4 regions of the Methyloversatilis discipulorum genome follow, and region 2 is predicted to be linked to each of the others. Evidence: predicted binding sites of a transcription regulator. Region 2 holds the regulator's gene; each other region holds the start of a gene.
What was found. Region 2 encodes sigma-54, which starts transcription at its own class of promoters, with help from an activator protein. Its sites were predicted from a motif close to TGGCACNNTTCCTGCT; they were not measured.
Positions count from the first base shown of each region.

Region 1: a site for sigma-54 is predicted at 1,097-1,112, ahead of nifE (nitrogenase iron-molybdenum cofactor biosynthesis protein NifE). Genes of this name have one in related genera too.
Region 3: a site for sigma-54 is predicted at 1,141-1,156, ahead of METFAM1_RS0100085 (CmpA/NrtA family ABC transporter substrate-binding protein). Genes of this name have one in related genera too.
Region 4: a site for sigma-54 is predicted at 935-950, ahead of METFAM1_RS0101020 (circularly permuted type 2 ATP-grasp protein). Genes of this name have one in related genera too.

Region 1 is NZ_AZUP01000001.1:3,626,787-3,628,986, forward strand. Features, by position in the region: gene METFAM1_RS0116925 (ATP-binding protein) at 1-110, opposite strand, end outside; gene METFAM1_RS0116930 (response regulator) at 121-537, opposite strand; gene METFAM1_RS0116935 (hypothetical protein) at 643-957, shown strand; gene nifE (nitrogenase iron-molybdenum cofactor biosynthesis protein NifE) at 1,168-2,200, shown strand, end outside.
Region 2 is NZ_AZUP01000001.1:2,626,753-2,628,952, reverse strand. Features, by position in the region: gene ptsN (PTS IIA-like nitrogen regulatory protein PtsN) at 1-94, opposite strand, end outside; gene hpf (ribosome hibernation-promoting factor, HPF/YfiA family) at 217-537, opposite strand; gene METFAM1_RS0112270 (RNA polymerase factor sigma-54) at 601-2,043, opposite strand; gene lptB (LPS export ABC transporter ATP-binding protein) at 2,064-2,200, opposite strand, start outside.
Region 3 is NZ_AZUP01000001.1:16,985-19,184, reverse strand. Features, by position in the region: gene METFAM1_RS0100085 (CmpA/NrtA family ABC transporter substrate-binding protein) at 1-990, opposite strand, end outside; gene METFAM1_RS0100080 (ANTAR domain-containing response regulator) at 1,437-2,018, opposite strand; gene METFAM1_RS0100075 (PP2C family protein-serine/threonine phosphatase) at 2,124-2,200, opposite strand, start outside.
Region 4 is NZ_AZUP01000001.1:216,476-218,675, reverse strand. Features, by position in the region: gene METFAM1_RS0101020 (circularly permuted type 2 ATP-grasp protein) at 1-891, opposite strand, end outside; gene bktB (beta-ketothiolase BktB) at 1,104-2,200, opposite strand, start outside.

The DNA.
Region 1 (2,200 bases), 1.0 Mb from region 2:
ACCGGCACCTCGACCTTGTCGCAGTACTGCAGCTGGTCGCGCAGGCTGGCCAGATCGGGGAAGGCGTCCGCCATCGACTCGATCTGCGGCGCCTCTATGGTCACCTTCATCGCCACGCCCTCAGCGGGTGACGACCGGAATTTCCAGCGCCGCGCGCCGACCGAGCTGGGCGTCCACCTTGCGCCGCACGTTCTCGACCTTGAGCGGACGCAGCAGCGTGCTCTGCGCGCCGGCGGCCAATGCCTGGCGGACAGCGTCGTCGTCGGCATCGCTGCAGACGATCAGTATGCGCACCTGCGGCAGCGCCGCCCGCAGGCGCGTCACCGCGTCGCCCGCCAGCAGTCCGGCGCCGAGCAGCACCAGGTCGGGCGGTGTTGCCGCGGCCACCGCGAGTGCCGACGCGAGGTCGGCGAACACATGGGTTTCCATCTCGTCGGCCAGCATGAACTGCAAGGCGGTACCGACCACGTCGTCGTCATCGACCACGAACACGCGCTTGTTCTCGACTGCGCGCTGACTGTCTACGCCGATCTGCATGAGGGTTCTCCCTGTCTGTCGTCAGCAGGTCCGGAGCAAGCTTCGTTCCAAACGCGGCATGGCTTTCGCTTCTCCGCCTTCGTCATTCATTCGAAGGAGGTCGCAATGGGCGTACTGATCAAGACGACGATGGACGGACGGCGGGTCGAGGTGATCGAGGGCGTGGTCTGTCTGGAGGGCAAGCCGGAAGCGGGCGGGCTGGTTCCGCTGTCCGAACATCCGAACCGCCAGGCCATCGCCAAAGCGGTGCCGGGCGCCACGCACGTGGCCGGGCGCATTCCACTGACGCTGGAAGAAGCGCAGGTCGCGCAGGACGCGCTGACCGAGGCGCAACGCAGTTTCGACGCCAGCCCGATGGGTATCGCCAAGCGGCTGCAGTCGGCCATCCACAACAAGGCGCGCATGGAGGGCATCGAGTAGCGCCGGCGTCGCGGCGGTCCGCCAAACCCGACATTGCGTGTCGCAAAACGACCAGCCTTTGTCGGACCGGGATGCCCCCAGGCGACCCGGCGGACCGCAGATGACTGATTTCCCGGGCCTCTGCCCTGTGCGCCGGCTCTGGCATCAATCCTGCTGAGTGAGCTCCGACAGCGCCTTGCGCGCCGACCCTGACAGGAAGGAAGGTGGGCCATGGATGCACGCGTATCGGCAAAGATCCAGGACGTGTTCGAAGAACCCGCCTGCGAGCACAACCAGAACAAGTCGGCCAAGGAAAAGAAGAAGGGCTGTACCAAGCAGCTCTCTCCGGGCGCTGCCGCCGGCGGCTGTGCCTTCGACGGCGCCAAGGTCGCGCTGCAGCCCATCGTCGATGTCGCTCACCTGGTGCACGGCCCGATCGCCTGTGAGGGCAACTCCTGGGACAACCGCAACTCGTCGTCCAGCACTTCGCAGCTCTACCGCACCGGCTTCACCACCGACATCAACGAACTGGATGTCATCTACGGCGGCGAGAAGCGGCTGTTCAAGTCGGTCAAGGAAATCATCGAGAAGTATGACCCGCCGGCCGTGTTCGTCTACCAGACCTGTGTCACCGCGCTGATCGGCGACGACATCGAGGCGGTGTGCAAGAAGGCCTCGGAGAAGTTCGGCAAGCCGGTCATCCCGGTCAATTCACCGGGCTTCGTCGGGCCGAAGAACCTCGGCAACAAGCTGGGCGCCGAGGCGCTGCTCGATTACGTGATCGGCACCGAAGAGCCGGACTTCGTCACCCCCTACGACATCAACATCATCGGTGAGTACAACCTGGCCGGCGAACTGTGGCAGGTGAAGCCGCTGCTCGACGCGCTCGGCGTGCGCATCCTGTCCTGTATCTCCGGCGACGGCCGTTACCGGGAAGTCGCCTACAGCCACCGCGCCAAGGCGGCGATGATGGTGTGTTCGAAGTCGATGATCAACATCGCGCGCAAGATGGACGAGCGCTATGACATCCCCTTCTTCGAAGGTTCGTTCTACGGCATCGGCGACATGTCGGAAACGCTGCGCGAAATCGCCCGCCTGCTGGTCGAGAAGGGCGCACCGGAAGAGCTGAAGGCACGCACCGAAGCGCTGATCGCGGTCGAGGAAAAGCGCGCCTTCGAGCGTATCGCTGCCTACCGCCCGCGGCTCGAAGGCAAGAAGGTGCTGCTGATCACCGGCGGTGTGAAGAGCTGGTCGGTGGTGGCCG
Region 2 (2,200 bases):
GCAGGCCGGCTTGTTCGAACACACGCTTCTTGCTGCTGGCGTCGAGGCCGAGGCAGATGTTCGAAATGGGCAACAGCTTTGCGATAAGCGTCATGTCAGGGGCTACTCCGAACACGCGGCGGGCGCGGTACCGAGGTTAACGGTCGCCGCGCCGGAAAAGTTGATTGCACTGCAACAAGGCCGCGGATTATACGCCCCTGGCAGCGGGCAATCGTTTCATTCTGCCGCCTGGTGCTTCAGTGCTTCACGGGTGTGTTCGCCGGACTTCTCCTTGTGCTTGAGCACCTGGCGATCGAGCTTGTCGATCAGGTTGTCGAGCGTCGCGTACATGTCCTCGCTTTCGGCTTCCACGAAGATGTCCTTGCCGCGGACGTGCAGCGTAACTTCCGCCTTCTGTCGCAGCTTTTCCACCGACAGGATGACGGAAACGCTGGTCACGTGGTCGAAATGGCGGATCACGCGGTCGAGTTTCGTTTCGACGTATTCGCGGATGGCCGGGGTGACTTCGAGGTGATGGCCGGTGATGGTGAGGTTCATGCTGCCTCCTTTCGTTACGGGACGAAAAATGCGTGGCGATCGGGTCGGTCGATGTGATCCGTCTCAGATCGCCTTGCGCACGCTGACCGGCGGGATGTTCAGGGACTCACGGTACTTGGCGATGGTGCGCCGCGCAACGACGATGCCCTGCTGGCCCAGTATCTCCGCGATGCGCGAGTCCGACAGCGGACGCTTGGCATCCTCGGCGCCCACCAACTGGCGGATGAGCGCGCGGATCGCGGTGGCCGAACAGGCCCCGCCACTTTCGGTCGCCACATGGCTTCCGAAGAAATACTTCAGTTCGAACAGGCCGCGTGTCGTCGCCATGTACTTCTGCGAGGTGACACGCGAAATGGTGGATTCGTGCAATTCGAGCGTTTCGGCGATCTCGCGCAGCGTCAGCGGTCGCATCGCCACCTCGCCGAACTCGAAGAACTGGCGCTGCCGTTCGACGATGGCCTGCGACACGCGCAGGATGGTGTCGAAGCGCTGCTGCACGTTCTTGATCAGCCACTTGGCTTCCTGCAGCTGACCGGACAGGCCGCTGCCGCGCTGGCCCTGCAGGATTTCGGCGTACAGACGGTTGATGCGCAGCCGCGGCATCGCGTCCGGGTTGAGCAGGGCCGTCCATTGACCGCGCACCTTGCGTACCACCACGTCGGGCACGATGTAGCGCGCGTCGATCGGTGCGAACTGCGCGCCCGGGCGCGGGTTCAGCGAGCGGATGAGTGTCTGCGCGGCGCGCAGAAGCTCTTCGTCGCAGCCGACGGCGCGGCGGATCTTGGCGAAGTCACGCGCGGCCAGCAGGTCGATGTGCTGGTCGATGATGGTGCGAGCCAGTGTCGACACTTCGTCGGTGGGCAGCGCATTGAGCTGCAGCAGCAGGCATTCGCGCGGGTCGCGGGCACCGACGCCAACCGGGTCGAAGTTCTGCAGCTGGCGCAGCGCGATCGACAGGTCGTCGAGGTCGATGTCGGCTTCTTCCGGCAGCAGCTCGACCAGTTCGGTCAGTTCCTGGTTCAGGTAGCCGTCGTCGTCCAGCGCCTCGATCAGCAGGCGGATCAGGTAGCGGTCGCGCTCGCTCATCTGCGACAGCGCAAGCTGACCACACAGGTGGTCGCGCAGCGAGGTACCGGCGGCCTGTACGTCCTGGTAGTCGCCGTCCTCGTCGTCGCCGCCGCTGCGTGAGCCGTAGCTGCCGCTTTCGCCGGACCAGTCGTCCATGTCGGCGCTGCTGGCGCTCTCCTGGGCGCGCTGCTCCTCCTGCTGGGCGTCCGCGCTCTCCTGCGGCGTGCTGTCGCGCGTCTCGCCCATGCTGTCCTGCGGCGGCTGGTAGTTCGCGACCGGCTCGCTGTCGTCGCGCTCGAGCATCGGGTTCTCGTCCAGGAAGCGTTCGATCTCCTGGTTGAACTCGATGGTCGACAGCTGCAGCAGCCGGATGGACTGCTGCAGTTGCGGCGTGAGCGCAAGATGCTGGGAAAGTTTGAGTTGCAGCGACTGCTTCATGGTGTGCAAATTTCGGCGGTCTAGAGGCGGAAGTGTTCGCCGAGATAGACCTTCCTGACGCTCTCGTTATACACGATTTCTTCAGGCCGGCCGCTCGCCAGTACCTCACCGGCGTTGATGATGTAGGCGCGATCGCAGATGCCCAGTGTCTCGCGCA
Region 3 (2,200 bases), 2.6 Mb from region 2:
CCAGCTCTTGCCCAGACCATTGGAATAGCGGCCGAGCATGCGTTCCAGGATGACGTCCATGTCGGTGTTGATGTAGGACTTGGCGGCCACCGTTTCGGCGGTCTTGCGACGGTTGGCGAGCGAGGCGTCGATCCAGCGCGACGCTTCGAGCACGGCCGAGGTCATCGCACGCGCGGTGTTCGGGTACTTGCTCACCCACTCCGCCGTCGTGCCCAGCACCTTTTCCGGGTGATCGACCCAGATGTCCTGGGTGGTGACGGCGGTGAAGCCGATCTTGTCGATGATGGCGCGGTTGTTCCACGGCTCGCCGACGCAGAAGCCGTCCATGTTGCCGACCCGCATGTTCGCCACCATCTGCGGCGGCGGCACGGTAATCACCTTGACGTCCTTCATCGGGTTGATGCCATTGGCCGCCAGCCAGTAGTACAGCCACATCGCGTGGGTGCCGGTCGGGAAGGTCTGGGCAAACGTGTACTCACCCGGCTTGCTGGCGATCAGCTTCTGCAGGCTGGCACCGTCGGTCACGCCCTGGTCCTTCAGCTTGTTGGCGAGCGTGATGGCCTGACCGTTGTTGTTGATCGTCATCAGGTTGGCCATGTCCTTCTTCGGACCGCCGACGCCCAGATGCACGCCGTAGATCAGGCCATACAGCACGTGTGCGGCATCCAGTTCGCCGTTGACCAGCTTGTCGCGCACCGCTGCCCACGACGCTTCCTTCGACGGAATGATCTTGATGCCGTACTTCTCGTCGAACTTCTCCACCGCCGCCATCACGACACTGGAACAGTCGGTCAGCGGGATGAAGCCGATGCGCACTTCCTTCTTTTCGGGGGCGTCGGAACCGGCGGCCCAGGCCGCCGAACGCACGCCGGGGGGCACCATGCTCATCAGCGAAGCTCCCACACCAAGTGCGGCGCCCTGCTTGAGAAAGCTGCGACGCGTCGCGCTGGTGTCAATGACGCTGTCTGCCTGCTTCGGATGCTCAGCCATCGTGTTCTCCGTAGTTTCATGATCGATTCCAGAATGAAAAAAGGGTGTGCATCCGCGGCTGAGAAGCCGACCGGATGGACACCCTTGTCCCTTATGGAGGCTTCTCGCCTCGCTGGCCGCAACCACGTTGTTGCGCCTTGAACGGTGATTAGCACGGCCCGTGCCAACCTTGAGAATCAATACAAAATCCGTTTTATTTCAAGCTGTTGAAACACGAACCGGAAACTGAACACGAAGGCACGGTCCGATGCGTCCGCACTTGTGCGGTGCGACAGCAGCGTGCGTACGCACCATGTCGAACCGGCGCATGCATGCCGAGGGCCTGACGCCATCTGCCGCCGGCTTCCTTGCATGGGTGCACGGCAATGGCGGATGGCCATGCACGGCGCAGCGAGCGCCGTGCCGACGGGAATCTCTACAACAGGGGGAAGGAAAGGCCCGGCCGGTCAGCCGAGCAGACGCGCGGTCGCGATGAAGTCGTCCGACACCGCGGCAATCGTCTTGCCGCGCTCCATCGCCAGCTTGCGCAGCGTGTGATAGGCGGCATCCTCGTCAATGCCGCGCAGCTTCATCAGGATGCCCTTGGCACGATCGATCGAAATGCGCTCGGAGAGCTTCTGCCGCGCTTCGTCGCGCGAGCGGCGCAGTTCCTGGTGCTCCTCGAAACGCGCCAGCGCGACATCGATCACCGGCTTGATGCGCTTCGGCTCCAGGCCATCGACCACATAGGCCGAAACGCCTGCCTTCATTGCGCGGCGTATCGTCTTGCTGTCCGAATCGTTGGCGAACACGACGACCGGGCGCGGCATTTCGCGGTCCATCGCCGCCATGTTCTCCAGCGTGTCGCGCGACGGCGAATCGGTCTGGATCAGGATGACGTCCGGTTTGATTTCCTCGACCTTCATGTGCAGGTCGTAGGCGCTCGACAGCACCGCTGCCACCTGGTAACCGGCGCAGGCGAGCCCGGCGCAGATTTCAGCGGCGCGCTTGCGCGATTCGTCTACCACCAGGACATTGAGAACGGCCATTGTTCAGTCAGGAAAGGGATTCCGGACCGACGCGATGCAATCGCCGTGCCAATCGCCGCCCCGCGCGCCGCAAATCAAGCTGCGACAAGGACTTGCGTGCGGGCCTCAATCAAGGTCTATCACCATCAGCGACACGTCGTCGTGCGCCAGTGCCCCGTCCAGATGCATGGCGAGTGCGGCGC
Region 4 (2,200 bases), 2.4 Mb from region 2:
CAGGCCGGGCACGCCCAGCATGGAATCGGCGCGGAAAGCCAGCGGGTCGAGGAAGTCATCGTCGATGCGCCGGTAGATCACGTCGACGCGCTGCGGGCCCTGGGTGGTGCGCATGTACAGGTGTTCGTCGCGCACGAACAGATCCTGACCTTCGACCAGTTCGACGCCCATCTGCTGGGCGAGGAAGGCGTGTTCGAAGTAAGCCGAGTTGTAGGCGCCCGGCGTCAGCACGATGACGGTCGGATCGAGCACGCCGGCCGGCGCGACGGCGCGCAGATTGCTCAGCAGCATGTCCGGGTAGTGCTCGACCGGTGCCACGCGGTAGCGCGAGAACAGCTCCGGGAAGAGCCGCATCATCATGCGCCGGTCTTCCAGCATGTAGGACACGCCGGACGGCACGCGCAGGTTGTCCTCCAGCACGTAGAACTCGCCGGCCCCGGCGCGCACGACGTCGACGCCGGCGATGTGGGCGTAGATGCCGCCCGGCACATCGACGCCCTGCATTTCCGGCCGGTACTGGCTGTTCGACAGCACCTGCTCAGCCGGAATCTTGCCGGCCTTGATGATTTCCTGGTCGTGGTAGACGTCGTGCAGGAACATGTTCAGCGCCTTCACGCGCTGACGCAGGCCGGCGGCCAGCTGCTTCCACTCCTGGGCAGGGATGATGCGCGGCACGACGTCGAACGGAATGAGCCGCTCCTTGCCCTCTTCCTCGCCATAGACCGCGAAGGTGATGCCGACCCGGTGGAACACCAGATCCGCTTCGGCACGCTTTTGCGCGATGCGCTCCGGCGGGGTTTCCGCCAGCCACTTCTGGTAGCCAGCGTAATGAGCGCGCACCGTGCCGTCGGCGCCGTTCATTTCGTCATAGATCGAGGACGGGTTGGCCATGATCGGGTTGTCTCGTGTGATTGTTTGGCGCGTACACGTGTTCAGCGAAAAATGTGCCATGCCGGAAACCGGCGCCAGGACTGGAAACCTTCCGCTTTGAAGGGTTTTACGCACCAAGCGGGTGCGGAACCCGGATTCATGTGGTGCAGTGCCCTGAAACGAAAACGCCCCGCACAGGGCGGGGCGTTTTCGTCAGACCGGGAAAGCCTCGATCAGATCCGTTCGATGATGCCTGCGATGCCCTGACCGCCACCGATACACATGGTGATCAGACCATAGCGGCCGCCGGTGCGCTGCAGTTCGTACAGGCACTTGACGGTCAGGATGGCGCCGGTGGCACCGACCGGGTGACCCAGACCGACGGCGCCCCCGTTCGGGTTCACCTTGGCCGGATCGAGCCCCAGTTCGCGCGTGCAGCACATGGCCTGCACGGCGAAGGCTTCGTTCGATTCGATCACGTCGAGATCGGAGGCCTTCAGACCGGCGCGCTGCAGCGCCATCTTGACGGCCGGGATCGGGCCGGTGCCCATGATGGTCGGGTCAACGCCGGCGACCGCGTAGGACACCAGACGGGCCAACGGCTTGGCGCCGGCGCGGGCAGCGGCACCGGCTTCCATCATGACGATGGCAGCGGCGCCGTCATTGATGCCCGAAGCATTGCCGGCGGTGACCGAACCGTCCTTCTTGAACACCGGGCGCAGCTTGGCCATACCTTCGATCGACGCGTCACGGCGGAAGTGTTCGTCGGTGTCGATGACGGTGGTGCCCTTCTTGGTCACCACTTCCAGCGGCGCGATCTGCGACTTGAAGTGACCGGCATCGGTCGCCGCAGCCGCCTTCTGGTGCGAAGCGACGGCGAAGGCGTCCTGCTCCTCGCGATTGAAGCCGAACTGGCTGGCGATGTTCTCGGCAGTGATGCCCATGTGCACCGTGTCGAACGGATCGGTCAGCGCGCCGACCATCATGTCGATCATCTTGGTGTCGTTCATGCGCGCGCCCCAGCGGGCAGCCGGCATCAGGTAGCCGCCGCGGCTCATCGTTTCGACGCCGCCACCGACCGCGCAGTCGGCGTCGCCAAGCTGGATCGCGTTGGCCGCCGACACGATGGCCTGGAAGCCCGAGCCGCACAGGCGGTTCACGCCCATGGCGCACGATTCCTTCGACATGCCGCCGTTGATCGCCACGACGCGCGACACGTACATGTCGCGTGCTTCGGTGTGGATCACGTTGCCCAGCACCAGGTGCTGCGCTTCCTTCGCATCGACGCCAGCGCGCGCGAAGGCGGCCTTGACCACGTGCGCGCCCAGAT